DNA from 2 places in the Clostridium acetobutylicum ATCC 824 genome. Region 2 is predicted to be linked to the other one. Evidence: riboswitches for the same ligand, from Rfam matches in the RefSeq annotation. Region 2 holds a riboswitch; the other holds the start of a gene.
What was found. A riboswitch is a leader RNA that binds a small molecule or an ion and turns the genes downstream of it on or off. The one in region 2 is predicted to bind cyclic di-AMP.
Positions count from the first base shown of each region.

Region 1 (11,163 bases), 1.9 Mb from region 2:
AACGGAGCTATACAGTTATCTACAAATGTGAAACCTAATATACATAATAATAGTGTTAAAATTTTTCTCATAAAACATCACCTAATATTTAATTTCGCTTGTATCTTTTGGAACTACTATGAATACATTTTGAAGTCTTGTAAAGTCAACCGCAGGTTCAATTATAGCTTCTTTTTCCATTTTACCCTTGTTGTCTTCAACACTTTTAACTTTTCCTATTATTATATCCTGAGGATAATCTCCACCAATTCCAGAAGTTGTTATAGTATCTCCTTCTTTAATATCTGAATTTAAAGGAAGCATAGTTAATATTGATAAGTTTTTCTCTTTATCTTCATTATCAGTATATCCCCTAACAATACAATCATTAACCTGAGTTCTTTGAATTAACGCTGCAACAGATATATTTTCACTTGAAATAGTTTCTATTTTACAATAATTACTTGCTACTGAAGTAACCTGACCTATAAGCCCTTCATCGTTAATAACTGCCATTCCAACCTTTATTCCATCATTTGACCCTTTGTTTATCACGTAGCCTTTTAAGGCATCAGCTCCACTTTTAAGTATGATATTTCCACCAACATAATTATATTCAGATTTAGATTGTTTAAAATCAAACATCTTTTTCAACTTGGTGTTCTCTCTTTTAAGAGAATCATATGAAGCTGCCTTTTGCTTAAGCTCACTGTTTTTCTTTTTTAATTCTTGGTTTTCAGCCTTAACTTCTGAAAAGTTTGATACAAAACCTACAAACCCTTTAATATCACTATTAATGTTATAAAAGAAACCTTGAACAGAATTAAGCACTGTACCAACACCATTTTCTACGAAAGAAACCTTTTTCCTCTTAGCACTGTATGAAATCAATAACAAAAAGCTAACTGACAGAACAATAACTGTTACTGTCAGCCTGTTTTTAAATAGCTTCATCCTACCACCTAGTCGCTAACCAATTTTTCAAAATGGTCTAGAGCTTTTCCTGCTCCAAGTGCTACACAGTCAAGAGGGGATTCCGCTATATGTACAGATATATTGGTTTCTTTGCTAATAAGCATATCAAGTCCTTTAAGAAGTGCTCCTCCACCAGCAAGCATTATTCCTTTATCCATTATATCTGCCGCAAGCTCTGGTGGTGTTTTTTCAAGGGCTAATTTTATGGAATCTACTATTGATGCTACAGGTTCTCTTAGTGCTTCTCTTACTTCCTCTTCACTAATTTCTATATTTTTAGGCAATCCTGTTACAAGATTTCTTCCTTTTATAACTATATTCTCTAAAGACTCTTCTGTTTTGAAGGCTGATCCCATTTTCATCTTTATTATTTCTGAAGTTCTCTCACCTATCATTAGATTGTATTCCTTCTTTATGTAGCTGATTATAGCCTGATCAAGCTCATCTCCTGCAACTCTAAGTGACTTACTTGTTACGATTCCGCCCAAGGATACTACGGCTACTTCTGTGGTACCTCCACCTATATCTACAATCATACTTCCTCTTGGTTCCTCAACAGGTAGACCTGCTCCTATAGCTGCTGCCATAGGCTCTTCCATAACCTTTACTTCTCTTGCTCCCGCTCTTTTAGTAGCTTCCTTTATAGCTCTTCTTTCTACCTCTGTTACTCCTGACGGATGGCAAACAAGAATTCTTGGACTTGCAAATGCACTCTTAGAACTTATCTTGCTTATAAAGTTCTTAAGCATGCTTTCTGTAATATCAAAATCTGCAATTACACCATCTTTTAAAGGTCTTATTGCTATTATATTTCCAGGTGTTCTACCTATCATTTGCTTTGCTTCATTTCCTACTGCAAGAACCTCTTTATTGTTAGTATTAATAGCAACAACTGAAGGCTCTCTTAATACTATACCCTTGCCTTTCACATAAACTAAAGTGTTAGCTGTTCCAAGATCTATTCCCATATCTCTTGATATTCCAAAAAATCCCATTAATTTATCTCCTTTCACAATCTTCGTTATAATAATCCTTCTTCTTTTAAACTTATATATATACCGTCCCCAATTATTATATGATCCAAGAGTTCTATCCCTATGAACTTACTACACTCATAAAGTCTTTTGGTTATATTTAGGTCTTCATTACTCGGCTTTGGATCTCCTGACGGATGATTATGACATAATATAATTGATGCCGCATGCTTTAATATTGGCTCTACATATACTTCTCTAGGATGAACTATAGAAGAATTCAAACTTCCTACAGAAACATCAGATATCTTTATAACTATATTTTTAGTATTGAGCATTATGACATATAAATGCTCCTTATTAAAACTTCTTAATTGTTCCATAACAAGATTAGCAGCTTCTTTAGGCGATGTTATTTTTACACTTTCAAAAGACTTATATGCTTTAAATCTCTTAAAAAGCTCTCCTAAAGCTAAGATTTGAACTGCTTTAGCATTTCCTATCCCTTTAACCTTTTTAAGTTCTTCGAAGCTTAAATTTAATACTCCATTTAAGCCTCCGCTTTCCTTTAAAATTCTGCTGCTCAAGTTAATTATATTCTCATGTAATGTTCCTGTTCTAAGTATAATAGCTAGAAGTTCGCTATTTGAAAGCACTTCACTCCCGTATCTTAAGAGTCTTTCCCTTGGTCTTTCATTATTAGGTAAATCTGTAATCTTTAGACTGTTATTTATCAAAATACATCAATCTCCTGTTTATAGATTTACCCCCATCCCCAAAAGAATTTTATATAATTTATTTATGGGCAGTCCTACAACATTATAGTACGAACCCTTAATCTCTTCAACAAAAACCGAAGCCTTTCCTTGAATTCCATATGCTCCAGCCTTATCCGCATACTCACCACATGCTATGTATTTTAATATAGTTTCATATGATATCTCTGAAAACTTAACCTCAGTACACTGAAAATCTTTTATAATTTTATTTTTCTTAGCATCTAAAACCGCTAACCCTGAATAGACTTCATGTGTTCTGCCGCTAAGTTCACTTAACATATCTAAAGCCTCTTTCTCATCCTTTGGCTTACCGAGTATTTTGCCATCAATTGAAACTACAGTATCACAGCCAATTATAAAAACCTCATCTTCGTCTTTATAGAAATCTTCACTTTCAATTCTGCAAAGTGTACTTTTCGCCTTTGATTCGGCCAAAACCATAACGTAACTTTGAATGTCTCTTGAAATCTCAATCAGACTTTCATCAAAGTCACTTGCCACAACGATAAAATCCTCAGTAATATTCTTTAAAATTTCCCTTCTTCTAGGGGAAGCTGAAGCTAAAACTAATTTCATATTTTCACTTCCTAATTTTACTGTATATTATTATTGCCACTATTATGCCCAATATAGACATTAAATTGACATTAAAATTTAATCCTAAAGTAAAGTTTAAAACCTTAAGGTCAATTACAAGGGGCTTTACCGTACCAATACTGTATGCTTTTTTCAAAAAATCAATCTTAGTAAAATGTTCTCCGAGTATATCTCCAACTAAAGAACCGCCTACGCATCCTATTAGAGACAAAAACAAAACATTTTTGAAAGTCTTACCATTCACTTTATTAACTCCCTACATCAAATATACATCTTTTATAGTTTATCATTTAATATACCGTTAAACAAGTCCTTAAAAAATTATTAAAGATTTTTTTATTTTAATTTAAAAAAAGGAGTAGATTTTTAATATCTCTCCTACTATTTTATCTTAACTAACTCATTATAAAGAAAAGTTTCCTCATTACTTAAATTATTTTTATCAATTCCAGCTGGAAGATCTTCAATATGTTTCTTTATTTCTTGAGTAATTTTATAATTTTTGTACGTATCATCATATTCTTTAATATTGGAACACCATTTTTTCAAAGAAGCCGTTTGTACCGATTTTACATCCTTATCGCCTAACTTGTTTACTGCTTGAAGGTATGCACTAATTATACTATACAATTCGGCATCACCCGGGTCCCCTTTATTAAGATTAATAGTGAATTTATTAAATTCAATCTTATTATCTTTAATAGCTTTTTCATAACTTGAATAGTCTTTTTCAGCACATATTGCATAAATAATCTTATACAAACCATTGCTCTTAACCTCAAAAGGATTTCCTATATTCTCTAAACTGTTAAGTGTCTTATCTGCATTCTCCTTTTTTGAATTAGCAGAACATTGGATTATAAAAAGCTTTCCCCCATTTTCTTTTTTCCCATAGTCATTAGATATGTTTTGTGGATTACCATAACCTTCTGTTCCTTTAATAAACGTCTTAAAAATGAATGTTCCTATAAAAAATGATAAAGCCAAAATAATTGTTAAGCACATCAAAAATGGTATGCTACTGCTTTTCCTATGTTTTAAATCATATCTTGTATATCTCATTTTCTCATCTCCTAAAGTATAATATCACTATGTTATGTATATTAACTCTAAGTACAATTTATGAATTATACATAAAAATTATATGTAATTAAAACCAATTTATATAGCACTATACTTTTTCATTATAACTAAATCTTCCTTATATCCTCTATCTGAATAAAATTCCTTATTTATTCTAACAGTTTTAAAGTCGTTATTTTCCCACAGTTCTATCATATCTTTTTCACTATTCGTGACTCCTGTTATAAAATCAGTCACTCCGAAGCTTTCAGAAAAATACTCTAATATATTCATCAATATATCCTGACTATCTTTATATGAACTGTATCTTTCATCTACATAGAAGTAAGATATCCAAGCCATATTGCTGCTCTTAAATTCTATTCTCCCTCTAAATACCCCTACAAACTTTCCTTTTTTTAATATCTTAGTAAAAAACTCACATTCGCTCATATAGTATTCTAAAAATATTTCTTTTAATTCCTCATCATTTAGGTAAAATTTTTTGTCCTTCAATATTTCTTTTAATTCACCTATATCTTTTTCTTCTATATTCCTTACATATACGTCTCCAAATTTTATATCCACATCAAACATAATTTCACCTCTAGAATTTTAATTCTATATTAAAGCAAATTATCCTTTAATTTTTTATAGGGCTTCTAGTTTAATTCAAGAAGCCCTATAATACTAATCAAATAATTCTTCTTCACTCACTTCTTTAAAATTAGGGATACCAAAAGGTGCTCTATAGTAGCTAAAGCCAGAATAAGCTCTTTTGTAACTTTCCCTATAAGGATTAAAGCCATAAAAACAATTGTCACAAGGTTCATTAAACATATAATTCATGTTATTTTCGTAGTCATTTTCATAATAATCCATAACATTCCTCCTAAAATATTAAATTTATGTATAACTTATATTTTTGTGTATGTAAATTGTTAATTAAACTATTTTCTATATGATATATATATGCTTTCATAATATTTTTATGATTTAAAAAGAAAAATTCACCTTGCTAATAAAACAAGATGAATTTTCACTAAACTATATTATAACTGCGCCATTATTATCGTTTTCTACCTCAAATATCCTCCACCCATCCTTCAGCGAATCAAGATAAGTTTTCATCTTTAAAATGAAGTTCTCATCAGCTTCTTCTAAAACAGCAATCAAGGTAGATCCCGAACCACTTATAAATTCACCAAGTGATCCATATTCTTTTGCTTTTAAAAAAATACTATCTATATTATTTATAAGTTTTTTTCTATAAGGCTGGTGGATCTTATCTTCAAATAAATATCTAAGCTTTTCATTTTCACCATTATTTAATGCAGATACAAGCATGGAACATCTAGATATATTAAAAAGTGCATCTTCCCTTGAATATTCATTAGGCAAAACTTTTCTTGAAAGCTCAGTACTAACCTTAAAATCCGGAACCATAACAGCATATTTAAGCTGTGATTTCACATTAATTCTTGAATATATTATATTTTCCATATCCTTTATGCTTATTATAACTCCTCCTAAAAGAGCTGGTGCAACATTATCTGGATGTCCTTCAATATCCACAGCTATTTTAAGCATATCCTTAATGGTCATTTTTTCATTCAAAAGTGCATTAGCTCCCACTATGCCTCCTACAATACATGCTGCACTACTTCCTAACCCCCTAGAAAGAGGTATATTAGTTTTAGACATATCTATCTTAAAGCCCTTAAATTCTTTATTAAAAAACTCATATACCTTTATAATACTTATGTATGTTAAATTATTCCTATAATTTCTATCAAGCTCACCACCTAAAAGCTTAATCTCAGTTTCACCTTCTGTTTCTTCTATAGTTATTTCGTTATAAAGCTTTAGAGCCATTCCTAGTGTGTCAAATCCAGCCCCCATATTTGCACTTGTAGCAGGTATTTTAACTCTAATCATTTTTTTAACACCCCAATATTGTTTTATTCCATTGCCACTATTTCAACTTTCAACACATTTTTAATTTTCTTTAGTTCCTCTACAATATTTTTTACGTCTCCTGATATACCACTTATATCAAAAGTAATATTGACATTAGCTGTATTATTTATAGGTATATCCTGATTTATTGTAAGTATATTACAGCATCTTTGAGCAAGCTTATCTAATACTTCTGATAAGGTTCCTCTTCTATGTTCAATTAAAATTGATATAGTTACCTTTTGACTTTTAAGTCCATCAGAAACATTAAATACATAGTCCTTATATTTATAATATGTACTTCTACTTATGCCAACTTTCTTGACCGCCTCTGTAATATCCTTTACTTTTGCTGATCTTAAAAGTTCCTTTACCTGTATGACCTCTTCAAATACATCAGGAAGTACAGATGTATCAATAAGTAAATACTTTTTAGCTTCAGTTGTACTAATTTTAATCACCACTTCCATGTTTTTATTTAACAAACACTTGTATGCACTTCAAGAACTAATGTACTAATAATATCACAAAGTACACCTAAAAACAATATTCATCTCTACTTCTAAAATAAACGTATATATTTCCCAAGAAATAGAATAGTAACTTTTATTGTCTTTATCTTAAACTTAAATTTATTAACCAAAAAACACAAAGAAGAGAGGCATCCACCTCTCTTCTCACACATATATATCCAAAATACCGCTGCTCTTTCATTGACACCTATCTAATGATAGGTGGGTGCTCGCAAAAATACTTCTATCTTTTCTTAAAACATAAGAAATCCATATCCATATTTATATATTGAACTCCCGTTTTTAAACTGTAGGTTCAAGATAAGAGCTTGGCGTATACTCTAGAAGATATTTGATTTATAAAGCATTAATACGTTTACTTAAGTTTATTATAACATATAAAAAAATAAAATCAATACTTTTTGAAATGGCATTTTTTAAATAATAATGCACTTAATTATTTAGTTCAAACAATATCAATAAGTTAATGAAGATCACTATTTACTAACTAATTCATCTATAATTCTAACCAACTCTCCAACTTCAGGCTTACTTATCTGAGCATTCGCACCAACTGATTCACCCTTATGCTTTAATTCAGAAGTAATAAGTGATGAAAAAATTATAACAGGAAGCTTTCTAAGAAGAGGGTTTTCTTTTATCTTTCTTGTAAGTGCATGTCCATCCATTTGAGGCATCTCGATATCTGTTATAACTAATTGAACCTCATCTGTTACTCTATCGCCTTTTTCTTTTGAAATTGCTTCAAGATAATCCAAAAGCTGTTTTCCATCATCAAACAACTCCAATTTTGTAAATCCAGCCTTGGTTAAAGTATCCTTTATAAGCTTTCTTATAAGCGTTGAGTCATCTGCCATAGCAATTTTTATATTCGATCTATCTTTATATTCTATATTTCCTATTCTTTCCTGACTTATTCCTGTACTTGGGCTTATATCTGTAACTATTTTCTCAAAATCAAGCATCAATAATATTTTTTGTCCCAAAAGTACGTGTGCTATAACTAGTGAATTTTCAGAAACATCATCTGGCTTTAATATTTCTTCCCATTTAACACGATGAACGCCTATTATTGCATCGATATTAAATGCAACCCTAACCTTATTGAATTCACATATTATTACTTTTGAGCATGATTCAACTTTCGCTCCCTTATTCACTACATACTTTAAATCAACAAGGGTTATTATTTCGTTTCTACACAATATCAGTCCAGCTATTGCAGGATTAGTTTCAGGCAACTTTGTTATTTTTCCTCCGTCTACTTCAACTACTTCCTTAACTTTTATAATATTTATAGCAAAATGTCTATCCCCTATTACGAATTCAAGAATTTCTAATTCTCCCGTTCCTGATTCCAATAATATATTACTTTCCATAATAGCTTCCTACCTTTCAATTTATTTCATATTCATACAATACACTCATATATTAATAAGTTAAGCTTAGAAGTACTACTTGATAAAACCAAGATAAATCTTAACCTATGTACACTGATAACATCCATATTTAGTATTCATAAATTGATAGTTGAACTGGTTTTATTACACTAAAACTTAATCTACATTGATTACAAAATATTAATTCTAAAGACATTATTGAACATGTACAGCTATATAAAACTAGCTTCAATAATATATATCGTAGATTTTATGTAAATTATTATAGCCATTATACAATAAAAATAATTAAAGTAATTAGCTTATGCATACTAAAATATTAAATTAATTAAATCTGCATTTGCAATAACATTGCCATATTACTAATATCTCAAATAGCCTCCATTTTCATCTAGTAACATTTTCCAATGACATCCCCTTAATTATTGCTAACACATTAAAATTCCATTTTCTATATCTAACTATATATTATAAAAAAAAAAGATTTAACAAGAAATTATATTCTCACTAAATCTTTTTTATTTTTACAAGCTTCTACGTAGAGTGGCTTGTACATCTATAATAAACCTCATTTAATATGCAAATATTAATTTTCCAGACACAAGTGATACTGGTTTTGATGTAAGCCAAGTATTTGATACGGTATTATCATAAAAATACAAAGCTCCTTTTGTAGGATCTGATCCATAAAGAGCTGCCTTGGCCGCACTTAAAGATGAAGCTGTAGCACCTTTATTAATCATTCCATTTAAAACAGGCGTGAACTGATAATATCCATTAGATACTTGATATATTACTCCTGTAACAGTATTTGGAAAAGCAGAACTTTGAACTCTGTTTACGATTACAGCTCCTACTGATACCATAGCATTGTAACTTTCTCCACCAGCTTCTGCATTAATAAGCCTAGCTAATAAATCGACTTCAGAGCTTGTACAAGAAATCACATAGCTAGGAGTGGCTGCTGTGGACGTATTAACAGGTATTACTATAACTTGTCCTACTTTAATAATATTATTTGATATATTATTTGCAAGTTGTAAATCACTAAGTAATACTCCAAATCTTTTAGCTATACTATAGAGAGTATCTCCGCTCTTGATAGTATATTTCACATCCGGAACTTTAAGGCTCTGTCCAGCATATATAGCACTTGTCTGCAATTTATTAGCCGACATAAGATAATTATAGTTAGTGCCATAGTTTCTACTTATGCTATAAAGAGTATCTCCACTTTTTACACTATAGGTAGCAGCATGTACAGCATTTTTTCCCATTCCTACAAAGGCTAAAGCCGCTGCAAAAACAAGAAATTTAAACTTAGATTTTATCATATTTTTCTCCCTTCTATTATTGATAAAGGATAATAATTTCCTTTATCAATTTTGCCTCCGAGGTTAGCTTACGGATTCGGGTTGAAGGCACCCTACTTACGAATAGTCGTAAGATTCACCCACAATGTGTTCCCCCGTACTTAAATATTATTAAGATTCGGCACTCTTAAGGATTTATAGCCTAAATCCTACAGCTAAGATTCTAACAGATAAAATCCACCTAATCTATGTAAAATTTATGGAAGCTAAGGAATATTTAATTTTTAAATCAAGTCTCCTTTTTTCAATTCTAATGATATATAAAATGCTTATACATGCCTTTATAACTTATTTATACTATTCTTTTTTTCAATATATAATTTAATATCAATCTTATGATTATCTCTAGGTATTGGAATACCATCCACAATTAAATTTATACTTCATATCACTTTTTACTACCTATTATCTACCATCTCATTCTTACACTATTTACTTTCTATTCAACGGAAAATTTAGTTTTTATCTGCTGGAAACACAAGTCCTATCTGCTTTCTTGCCTCATCCATAATTTCCATTACACTTTTAGAAACTTTAAGTCTCTGTAGCGCTTTTTTAGTATCTTGTTCTTTTACTAATCTTATAAATTCCTCAAGTTCATAGCACATATTATCTTCTATATGTACTCTGGACAAATCTTCCTCTTCTCCATTTCTAAATACTATCTTTACCTTTTCAAAGGTATTGATGTTATCTATTACTATATTTCCTTCTTCCCCTTGAATCTCTGAGCTTACTCTTGAATTAGTTATTTTTGAATACATAACTACAGCTTCCATATTATCATAATTGAATAATATACTTCCTTCCCCATCCACACCCGATTCTAAAAGCACAGCATTTGCCTTTAATTTATTTGGCTCTCCAAACAAATATACCATTGGATGAATACAATAAACTCCTATATCCATAATACTTCCATTAGATAATTCAGGTTTAAAGGCATTTAGGACTATGCCCTGCTTGAATTTATCATACCTAGAAGAATACTGACAGTAATTTCCAAAATATTTTCTTACCTTTCCTATTCTATGGAGGTTCTCCTTAACAGCAAAAAAACCAGGCAAATATTCTGTTTTCATAGCCTCCATTAAAACCATCTTATTTTCCTTTGATACACTTATCATTTTATTTACTTCTTCTACATTAGAAGCAAAGGCCTTCTCACAAAGTACATGCTTTTTATTTTTAAGAAATACCTCAGCTTGCTTTGCATGCATTGCATTTGGTGATGCAATATATACAGCATCTATCAAATCACTTTTAGCCATTTTCTCTAAATCAGTAAATATGTTCTCAGCTCCATATTTTTTTGCAAAATCTCTTGCCTTACTCTCTTCTCTTGAATAAACTGCCGTTAAAGAAAAGTCCTTTACATGATTAGATCCATCTAAAAATTTTTCTGTTATACTACTCGTTCCTACAATCCCAAATCTTATAGTTTCACTCATAAAAATACCTCCTTGTTTTCTTTGGTATACAATGTAAATGTTATCATTAATAATTAGGAAGCTCTCCTAAATCATCACCCT
Region 1 covers NC_003030.1:1,372,838-1,384,000, reverse strand. Annotated here, with positions in the region: gene mreD (rod shape-determining protein MreD) at 1-71, opposite strand, end outside; gene mreC (rod shape-determining protein MreC) at 82-933, opposite strand; gene CA_RS06560 (rod shape-determining protein) at 942-1,949, opposite strand; gene radC (RadC family protein) at 1,976-2,665, opposite strand; gene CA_RS06550 (Maf-like protein) at 2,684-3,283, opposite strand; gene CA_RS06545 (DUF4321 domain-containing protein) at 3,288-3,548, opposite strand; gene CA_RS06540 (hypothetical protein) at 3,686-4,366, opposite strand; gene CA_RS06535 (GNAT family N-acetyltransferase) at 4,466-4,963, opposite strand; gene CA_RS06530 (hypothetical protein) at 5,057-5,248, opposite strand; gene thrB (homoserine kinase) at 5,414-6,304, opposite strand; gene CA_RS06520 (ACT domain-containing protein) at 6,328-6,795, opposite strand; RNA gene ssrS (6S RNA) at 7,010-7,188, opposite strand; gene CA_RS06510 (chemotaxis protein) at 7,335-8,237, opposite strand; gene CA_RS06505 (LysM peptidoglycan-binding domain-containing protein) at 8,831-9,592, opposite strand; cyclic di-AMP (ydaO/yuaA leader) riboswitch at 9,630-9,765, opposite strand; gene CA_RS06500 (Gfo/Idh/MocA family protein) at 10,087-11,082, opposite strand; gene CA_RS06495 (DUF3892 domain-containing protein) at 11,129-11,163, opposite strand, start outside.
Region 1: another riboswitch for cyclic di-AMP. It lies ahead of CA_RS06505 (LysM peptidoglycan-binding domain-containing protein); the one in region 2 lies ahead of CA_RS15830 (cell wall hydrolase).

Region 2 (11,163 bases):
CCTATAAAAATACTAATGATGCTGAAAGTGCAATGAATTATTACAGTATGTATGATCAAAAATTTGAAAAGGGAAGTTATGAGGAAACTGTTCTTTATAATTTAGCTATTATGAATAAGGATGTAAATATTGACGTTGCAAAAAAATATGCTGAGAAGCTTTCAAATAATTACCCTAAATCAATTTATAATAACTCCAATATATCTGCTATAATTAATAAATAAGATAAATGCCTAGAAAAAATTTATATTATAAGGTTTATGTGCTTATAATATAGATAAATAAAAGATTGACATTATTTTGAGGCATGATAAAATATAAGTACACTATACCCTATAGGGGTATAAAGGAGGAGTAATAATGGTAAAAGAAATTAATGAGTCTATTTTTGATGAAGAAATAAAAACTTCAGGAGAGCCTGTAATAGTTGATTTTTGGGCTCCATGGTGCGGACCTTGCAAAATGCTTGGACCTATAATTGATGAATTATCTGAAGATCTTGATGGTAAAGCAAAATTTACAAAGGTTAATGTAGATGAGAATCCTGGAATAGCAAGTAAGTTTGGAATAGCAAGTATACCTACAGTTATGATATTTAAAGATGGAAATCCTGTTGAAACTTTAGTAGGTTTTAGACCTAAGCAATCAATCACAGCTTCTATAGAAAAGCACATGTAATAAGATGGAAAGATATGATATTGCTATAATCGGAAGTGGACCTGCTGGTTTAGCTTCCGCAATAAATGCAAAAACAAGAAATAAAAGTGTTATTGTTTTTGGCAGCAGTGATTTAAGTAAAAAATTAACCTTGGCGCCTGTAATAAATAATTATCTCGGATTTTATGGGATAAGAGGAGCTGAGCTTCAGGAAAAGTTTAAAGAGCATATAGATAATATGGGTATACAAATAGAAAATGTTAAAGTTAATAACATATATGCAATGGGAGAGTATTTTTCTATAATGACCAGCAAAGATACTTATGAAGCATCAAAAGTTATACTTGCCATGGGAATGGAGCATACAAAACCACTAAAAGGTGAAGATAAATTTTTGGGAAGAGGAGTTGGCTATTGTGCCACTTGTGATGCTCCTTTATACAAAGGTAAAATTGTAACCATAGTGGGGTATAATAAGGAAGCCGAAAGTGAAGCTAACTATTTAGCTGAACTAGCTTCAAAGGTATACTATGTTCCAAGGTATAAGGATGAATATCAGCTAGTTTCTGCAGTAGAGATTGTTAAGGATGTTCCTGTTGAAATTGTTGGCGACAAAAAAGTGGAAAAGCTTAAATTAAAATCAAGAGAACTTGAAACTGATGGAGTTTTTGTACTTAAGGATAGCGCGCCTCCAGAGCAGCTTGTCCCTGGTCTTTATGTTGAAGATGGACATATAAAGGTAAATAGAAAAATGGAGACTAATATTGATGGCTGTTATGCTGCAGGTGACTGTACAGGAAAGCCTTATCAATATATGAAGGCAGTTGGAGAAGGACAAGTAGCAGCACTTAATGCTGTGGAAAAATTATATACAAAAGCATAAGGATGATTTTTTTCATTTTACTGCTGAAGGCCTACTGAAAGGTTTTTGCAGTAAAGTGAAAGAAAAATCACCCTTATTTTTTTAGATATAAGATATACCTATATCAGCTATTCTTTATATGTTTTAAAAAATACATGGTTGCCTATAACTTTTACGTTTTCTTTTTGTATGTTATTCATCCATGAGGATGTTGATATTCTTGGGTTATAAAAATACATGGCTTTAGGTGTAGGATCCTTACCATGTAAAGCATCCATAACTGCATTGTAACATTCTTGATTTGGTGTTACCTCTATTTTACCATCTCTAATACATGAAAATGCATATTTTTGTTTAATTACATCACCTATGGATTTTGGAAACTCAGGATTTTGAAGCCTATTCAAAATTACTGAGGCTACAGCAACCTTCCCCTCATATGGTTCTGAACAGCTTTCAGCATATACCACCTGTGCCATTAAATTAATATCATTATTGGTGATATAAATAGAATTGCCATCTGGATTGAAGACTTGAACAGAATCTACTTTTTCATCATATAAGTTTTTCTCAACTTTATCATCTTTTACAATAGATAAAGGATTATAAGGTATTCCCTCCTTTGGTTTTAAAAGAATTTGTGCACTGCAGGTATTAGGTAGGCAGCACCAACTTAAAGTGAATAATATAATAGCCCAAATAAATTTTTTCATTAATCTTCCTCCTTTTATTCTACGAGGTTAGCTGACGGATTCGGTAAAGGCACAAACCTACGCATATATTATGCGATTCACCCCAAAAATTGGTTTCCCCGTTTTTAAAATTTAGGCTAATGATATTATGCACAAGATTATGAAAAAAATTCATTTAAATATAAAAAATCTAAAAGCATTGAAATTAGTCCTATAAGAGGTAAATTATTATTTAAATAGCTTGTTAAATTCCTTAAGATCCTCTTCTGTTTTGCTAAATTTGTATTCGGAATCACTATATAATTTATTTATTTCAGAAGTTGATAAGTAGGTATCAGATGAATTTTCTTCGTATGTTAAAGCAGGTACAAAAGAATTTATGTAAGATTTATAATCATTTACTGTCTTTTTTAGTGCACAGAAAATTTCAACTTTACTCTGAGGAATTGATAGACAATTTAGGCTCTGTTCAAAGTTATTAAGAGAAGATTCATTTTCTTCTACTTTTCTTAAGGCAGAGGTATATGATATCTTTTTATCCCTAGCATTTTCTGCATAAGAATTAAAATTAGTTACTATGGAATTAAACTGAGATACTAAATTAGGAAAACTTGAATTAAACTCATCTAACTCAGAGGTAGAAACAGCATTGTATTTTTTTAAGGCTTCTTTTTCAGAAAAATAGTGTTTTGAATTATATATAAGAGTTATGAATTTATCTATTTTTAGAAAATCTTTTTTTACACAATTTATTCTGGCGTAATTTTTAAGACAAGAAGTTCTATACTTATCTAAGGCATTAATAGAAGAGGTCAAATTGGGATCATCTGAATTATTTATACATAAAATAAGCTGTTTATAGGCTAAAATATTATCGTTCAAACCTATTTTTAAATCCTGAGTTACATACTTATACTTGTTTACTTGATGTAATTTGCTTAAATTCTTCTGAGTTTTAATAAGAAATGCGATGCTTTTTAAAGCTTGGGTTTTTGTTTTTTCTGTGTCAAAGGTTGGTGAGATGTTGTTTGCGCCGTTAATTGAAACTGCAATTTTATTTAAGGAATTTTCATAATCCCTGTAATAATTTATGATAAATACATTGTAGGTTATAAAGAATACAAGAATGCACGATAATATGGACGTAACCATTAATAGCGCTGTTTTTTTATTAAAAAAGTTTTTCTTCATGTATATCACTCCTTATGTATATAGTTATGTAAAAATCCATATATATATTCTTTTATTTACAAGGGTGGATTGGGCATTTATTAATAAAAAATTATAAATTTAAAATATATAATTTCATTTGCTTAGTGTATAATTAAGTGTGGGATTGTAATACATACGGAGGTGAAAAGTTTGGATATAATAGACATAATAGAGAACTCACTTAAGGGATTAAATATGTGGTCCATAGTTGATATACTAGTTGTTACATATATTTTTTATAAAACCTACAGCATAATAAAAGAAACGAGGGCTATGCAGCTATTAAAGGGTGTACTTTTGATAATTTTACTTATACCTTTAAGTGATATTTTTCATCTTACTATGCTAAATTGGATTCTTCAAAGGACCATAACTATTGGAGTTTTTTCTATGGTAATAATTTTTCAACCTGAAATAAGAAGAGCTCTTGAAAAAATAGGGAGAAGTGCGTTTGTTGAAGGTCACATTCTTCAAGATAAGGATACTGTGGAAAAGATATTAAGTGAAGTTGTTACTAGTGTTAAAAATTTAGCTGAAAGTAAAACTGGAGCTCTTATTATAGTAGAGCAGTCTACGGGATTAGAGGATATAATAGGTACCGGGACGAGGGTAGATGCTAAGGTGTCAGCAGCTTTACTTGAAAATATATTTGTTGTGAATACTCCGCTTCATGATGGAGCTACAATTATAAGAAATGACAGAATAGCAGCAGCAGGATGTTTTTTGCCACTTACTGCAAATAACGATATTAATAAAAAGTTAGGAACAAGGCATAGGGCAGGAATAGGCATATCTGAGAATTCAGATGCTTTAGTTATAATAGTATCAGAGGAGACGGGAAATATATCTTTAGCGATAAATGGAAGATTGACTAGAAATTACACTCCTCAAAAGTTAAAGGATATATTGATGAATATAATAATAAACAGATATACTAAAAAAATTACTTTTTGGGAGAAGGTGAAAGGGTGGAGAAAAAGACTAAACAAGAAATAGTAATTAGAATAATGTGTTTTATAGCGGCATTTTGTTTATGGCTTTACATAAGTAATTACGAAAATCCTATTAAAACTTATAAGATTAAAAATATTCCAGTAACTATAAATAACACAGATGTTTTAAAAGATAACAATCTCGCCCTGGCACCAAATCAAAAATTTCAAATTACTGTAACAATAAAGGGAAATGCGACAGATGTGTATAGAGTTAAGCCTAGTGAGTTTAAAATAGCAGCGGATATAAGCGCTTATGCTGTAAAGAAAGGTGAAAATAAGATTCCAGTAGAGATTGTTAAGTCTCCAGGAAATGTTAGCATAGTTCAGGAAGAAAATATGTGGGTTAATGTAAAAATTGATAAGATTATTAAAAAAAATGTTAGTGTTGTAATCAAAAAGCAGGCAAAAAGCAATTATTTAACAGGAATATATGATGCTTTTCCAACACCATCAAAGGTAAGTGTTTCAGGTGCATCAGAGATAGTTTTAAATGTGGATCATGTTGAGGGAATTGTGGATATTAAAAATGAGGATGAGGATAGTTTTGTATCAAAGGTTAAGCTTGAAGCTGTAGATGCTAAGGGAAATGTAATAGGAAATGTTGCTATAGATAATAAGGAAATTGATGCGACGCTTACAAAAAGAAAGAAGAGTAAAACAGTTGGTATAAATGTAAAGACCACTGGGCAATCACCTAGCGGTGTAAAAATAAAATCTATCACACCAAGCACTAATACTATACAAATAGTAGGTGTAGGTGATAATGTAAATAATCTTTCCTCAATAGATACTGAACCAATAGATTTATCTAAGATTTCAGTAGGAGAGACAGTTCAGGTAAAGCTTATAGTTCCAGAGGGAGTTAGGCTTACAAATTCTAATGACAGTATAAATGTGAGATTAGATACGGACAATACTGTTCAAAAGACCTTTAAGGTGAATATAACTACATCAAATTTAGGTCAAGATTTAAAGGCACAGCTTTCTAATACCACATTAGATGTTGTTGCGTCAGGTTATGGAACAGATATAAATAATGTTAAAGATGGAGATATAAAAGCAAATTTAGATTTGAGTAATTTAGCAGAAGGTAATTACAGCCAAAGTGTAAATGTAACTCTTCCTTCGGGACTTACTAAAGTATCTCAGGATGTTGATAAAGTAAATGTAACTATAACAAAGTAAGGAGAAATAAATAACGTGATAAGAATTAATAATATAATTTTAGATATAGATGAGGATTTAGAAAACTTAAAAAATAAAGCGGCTAAAAAACTTAAGGTGTCCAAAGAATCATTTGAAAGTTTTAAAATATTAAGGGAATCTATAGATGCAAGAAAAAAAGATGTAATAAAATTCAACTATTCTGTTGAGGTTAAATGCAAAAATGAGAGCAAAATAATATCCAAGATTCATGGTAAAGATGCGATTTTGGAAAAGAACAAAGAAGAGGAAAGGTTCCAGTTTGGTAATGAGAAGTTAAAGCATAGACCAATAGTTATTGGTACAGGACCATGCGGTATGTTTGCTGCCCTTACTCTTGCAGAAAATGGTTATGCACCACTTGTGATTGAAAGAGGAGAAAATGTTGAAAAAAGAACGGAGACTGTGGATAACTTTTGGAAAACTGGAGTACTTAATACAGAATCTAATGTTCAATTTGGAGAAGGAGGAGCAGGAACTTTTTCAGATGGTAAGCTTACAACTAGAATTAAGGATCCTAGATGCACGTATGTTTTAGAAGAGTTTATAAAAAGTGGTGCACCTGAGGAGATAGGTTATGTAGGCAAGCCACACATAGGAACAGATATATTAAAAAAAGTTGTTAAGAACATAAGAGAAAGAATAATATCACTAGGTGGGGAAGTGAAATTTAATAGTAAGCTTGAGGACATAATTATAAAAAATGACAGTATAGAGGCTGTGGTTGTAAATGGAGCTGAGATTCCATGTGAGTGTCTTGTGCTTGCTATAGGGCATAGTTCAAGGGATACCTATGAGATGCTTCACAAAAAAGGTATATTTATGGACCCAAAACCTTTTGCAATAGGCGTTAGAATAGAGCATCCACAGGATTTTATAAATGAAAGCCAATATGGAAAGTATAAAAATCATCCAAGACTTAAAGCAGCAGATTATAAATTAACTCATACTACAAAGGATAAAAGAGGGGTATACAGCTTCTGCATGTGCCCGGGTGGTGAAGTGGTTGCGTCTTCTTCAGAGGATGAAAGACTTGTATGCAATGGTATGAGCTATTATAAAAGGGATCTTGAAAATGCAAATGCAGCTCTTGTTGTAACGGTTAATAGTGAAGATTTTAAAGCTTCAAAGGAACTCTATAATAAGGATATAAGCGATAATAGTCCGTTAATAGGCATGGAGTTCCAAAGGTACTATGAACATCTTGCATATTTAGCTGGTGGGGGAAACTACAATGCACCTATTCAGCTTGTTGGGGATTTTATGAAGGATACAGTAAGCAGTAAATTAGGAAGCGTAAAACCATCTTATACTCCAGGATATAAATTTGCGAGCTTATCAGAGTGTTTGCCACCTTATGTAATAGCTGCACTAAAAGAGGGGCTTGTAAATTTTGATAAAAAAATAACAGGATATATGCTCTCTGACGCGGTAATGACTGGAATAGAGACTAGAACATCCGCTCCATTAAAGATAACTAGAAATGAGTCGCTTGAAAGTATTTCACTAAAAGGACTATATCCATCAGGTGAAGGGGCAGGATTTGCAGGAGGCATAATATCAGCGGCTGTGGATGGAGTTAAGTCAGCAGAAAGTATAATGAGAAAATATAAAATATAAATAATTTTCTAAAAAACTTAACTTCATGTGAAAAGTTTGTTAAAATATAAATGAGCACGTTAATCATTTAACATAGATAATTAAATAGTAAAAGGGAGTGTACGACCAGTGATTAAGAGTTTTAATGAAATTATCATGAAGGTAAAGAGCAAAGAAATGAAAAAAGTTGCTGTTGCTGTAGCACAAGACGAGCCAGTACTTGAAGCAGTAAGAGATGCTAAGAAAAATGGTATTGCAGATGCTATTCTTGTTGGAGACCATGACGAAATCGTGTCAATCGCGCTTAAAATAGGAATGGATGTAAATGATTTTGAAATAGTAAACGAGCCTAACGTTAAGAAAGCTGCTTTAAAGGCAGTAGAGCTTGTATCAACTGGAAAAGCTGATATGGTAATGAAGGGACTTGTAAATACAGCAACTTTCTTAAGATCTGTATTAAACAAAGAAGTTGGACTTAGAACAGGAAAAACTATGTCTCACGTTGCAGTATTTGAAACTGAGAAATTTGATAGACTATTATTTTTAACAGATGTTGCTTTCAATACTTATCCTGAATTAAAGGAAAAAATTGATATAGTAAACAATTCAGTTAAGGTTGCACATGCAATAGGAATTGAAAATCCAAAGGTTGCTCCAATTTGTGCAGTTGAGGTTATAAACCCTAAAATGCCATCAACACTTGATGCAGCAATGCTTTCAAAAATGAGTGACAGAGGACAAATTAAAGGTTGTGTAGTTGACGGACCTTTAGCACTTGATATAGCTTTATCAGAAGAAGCAGCACATCATAAGGGAGTAACAGGAGAAGTTGCTGGAAAAGCTGATATCTTCTTAATGCCAAACATAGAAACAGGAAATGTAATGTATAAGACTTTAACATATACAACTGATTCAAAAAATGGAGGAATCTTAGTTGGAACTTCTGCACCAGTTGTTTTAACTTCAAGAGCTGACAGCCATGAAACAAAAATGAACTCTATAGCACTTGCAGCTTTAGTTGCAGGCAATAAATAAATTAAAGTTAAGTGGAGGAATGTTAACATGTATAGATTACTAATAATCAATCCTGGCTCGACCTCAACTAAAATTGGTATTTATGACGATGAAAAAGAGATATTTGAGAAGACTTTAAGACATTCAGCTGAAGAGATAGAAAAATATAACACTATATTTGATCAATTTCAATTCAGAAAGAATGTAATTTTAGATGCGTTAAAAGAAGCAAACATAGAAGTAAGTTCTTTAAATGCTGTAGTTGGAAGAGGCGGACTCTTAAAGCCAATAGTAAGTGGAACTTATGCAGTAAATCAAAAAATGCTTGAAGACCTTAAAGTAGGAGTTCAAGGTCAGCATGCGTCAAATCTTGGTGGAATTATTGCAAATGAAATAGCAAAAGAAATAAATGTTCCAGCATACATAGTTGATCCAGTTGTTGTGGATGAGCTTGATGAAGTTTCAAGAATATCAGGAATGGCTGACATTCCAAGAAAAAGTATATTCCATGCATTAAATCAAAAAGCAGTTGCTAGAAGATATGCAAAAGAAGTTGGAAAAAAATACGAAGATCTTAATTTAATCGTAGTCCACATGGGTGGAGGTACTTCAGTAGGTACTCATAAAGATGGTAGAGTAATAGAAGTTAATAATACACTTGATGGAGAAGGTCCATTCTCACCAGAAAGAAGTGGTGGAGTTCCAATAGGAGATCTTGTAAGATTGTGCTTCAGCAACAAATATACTTATGAAGAAGTAATGAAAAAGATAAACGGCAAAGGCGGAGTTGTTAGTTACTTAAATACTATCGATTTTAAGGCTGTAGTTGATAAAGCTCTTGAAGGAGATAAGAAATGTGCACTTATATATGAAGCTTTCACATTCCAGGTAGCAAAAGAGATAGGAAAATGTTCAACCGTTTTAAAAGGAAATGTAGATGCAATAATCTTAACAGGCGGAATTGCGTACAACGAGCATGTATGTAATGCCATAGAGGATAGAGTAAAATTCATAGCACCTGTAGTTAGATATGGTGGAGAAGATGAACTTCTTGCACTTGCAGAAGGTGGACTTAGAGTTTTAAGAGGAGAAGAAAAAGCTAAGGAATACAAATAATAAAGTCATAAATAATATAATATAACCAGTACCCATGTTTATAAAACTTTTGCCCTATAAACATGGGTATTGTTTTTTTTTTATTTTTTTCTGATAAATTTCTTTAATATAACATAATAAACAAAATAACTAATCCACATGCCAATATTTGCACCAAGAAAATCCACTAAAACATCTGAAACAAGCGATGTTCTTCCTGGAACATATAATTGATGAAATTCATCAAGCACCGCATAAAAAAGACATATAAACCATATGTAAACAACAGCATACCGTCCTTTAAGGCCTAAGCTGAATATAATTATTGTGACAACACAAGCAAGTAAGAAGTATTCAAAGGCATGGGCATTTTTTCTTATAAAGATGTTTATTTTCTCATCTCTCGGGTTTGTTGGAAGCTTAGTGTAGCTTCTTTGATTTTCTCCCTTTAGTTTTCTGTAAAAGTTCCTTAAATCATTTGTTATCCTATAACTTCTATCATTAGATACATTGGCATTTTGAGAGGAGTTATAAAATATAAAGCTAAAGCAAAGAATGCAAAGTAAAATTAAAAAAATTTTTTTCATGTTTTCAAGCCTCCCTATATTCTATAGATTATACCATAAAAGCAATATTGTAAGTGATGAAATTTATGTTAAGACAATTTATGCAGAGTATTTTCGATAAAAATTGATTCTTAGGTAATTAGTGGTATATAACCATATAAATTCATCATATAACAATCTGATACATGAAATTAAAAGGTTATATATACAAATTTTAACGAATTTATCAGAAAAATAATGAAATTTTTAGAGAGTTAGTGTATAATATGTTTTAGAAAGTATTAAATGTTTTTTAATTACAGGGGGGGCATATATTGCAGAATTTAGAATTAGAAGATAAAAAAGTTGTATTTATGCCAGAAGAAAGCCTTGATAAGGGTATTGGGTATTTTATAATAAAAAGAATTATAGATGTATTTGGATCACTTGTAGGAATAATATTCTTAAGTCCTGTTATGCTCATAGTAATTGTTGCAATAAAGTTGGACTCAAAGGGTCCTATTATTTTTTCCCAAAAAAGAGTAGGGCAAAATGGAAGAATATTCAATATGTATAAATTTCGTTCTATGGTTGAAAATGCAGAGAGGCTTTTAGGCAAACTTCAGGATAAAAATGAAATGTCAGGCCCCATGTTTAAAATGAGTGATGATCCAAGAATAACAAAAGTAGGAAGGTTTATAAGAAAAACTAGTTTAGATGAACTCCCTCAGCTCTTTAATGTTTTAAGAGGGCATATGTCGCTTGTAGGACCGAGACCTAACTTACCTAATGAAGTAAAGGAATTTAATGAGTTTCAGAAGAGAAAGTTTATGGTGAAGCCGGGATTAACTTGTTATTGGCAGGTTATGGGCAGAAGCTCTATAGGCTTTGAGGAATGGATTGAGCTTGATTTGAAATATATAAAAGAGAGAAGTACATTTGTTGATTTGAAGCTTATATTCAGAACGTTTTTTTTACTTTTCGGAGACAAAAATGCAATGTAAGGAGGAGTCACATGCTTTGTGCACTAATAATGGCGGGTGGAAAAGGAGAACGTTTTTGGCCGCTATCTACAGATGAAAAGCCAAAACAGTTTTTGAAGCTTTTGAGTGATAAAACCATGATTCAAATGACTGTTGAAAGGCTTGAAAGTTTAATTGATATTGAAAAAATATTTGTGGTAACAGGTGAGAGATATGTTGATATTTTAAGGGAACAGCTTCCGAGGCTTCCTAAAAGAAATATAATAGTTGAACCCGTTGGTAGAAATACAGCACCTTGTATAGCAC
Region 2 covers NC_003030.1:3,223,284-3,234,446, reverse strand. Annotated here, with positions in the region: gene CA_RS15845 (tetratricopeptide repeat protein) at 1-224, shown strand, start outside; gene trxA (thioredoxin) at 361-678, shown strand; gene CA_RS15835 (NAD(P)/FAD-dependent oxidoreductase) at 683-1,540, shown strand; gene CA_RS15830 (cell wall hydrolase) at 1,648-2,232, opposite strand; cyclic di-AMP (ydaO/yuaA leader) riboswitch at 2,236-2,357, opposite strand; gene CA_RS15825 (hypothetical protein) at 2,440-3,402, opposite strand; gene cdaA (diadenylate cyclase CdaA) at 3,574-4,419, shown strand; gene CA_RS15815 (CdaR family protein) at 4,392-5,603, shown strand; gene CA_RS15810 (NAD(P)/FAD-dependent oxidoreductase) at 5,619-7,241, shown strand; gene ptb (phosphate butyryltransferase) at 7,350-8,255, shown strand; gene buk (butyrate kinase) at 8,283-9,350, shown strand; gene CA_RS15795 (VanZ family protein) at 9,431-9,916, opposite strand; gene CA_RS15790 (sugar transferase) at 10,210-10,878, shown strand; gene CA_RS15785 (mannose-1-phosphate guanylyltransferase) at 10,890-11,163, shown strand, end outside.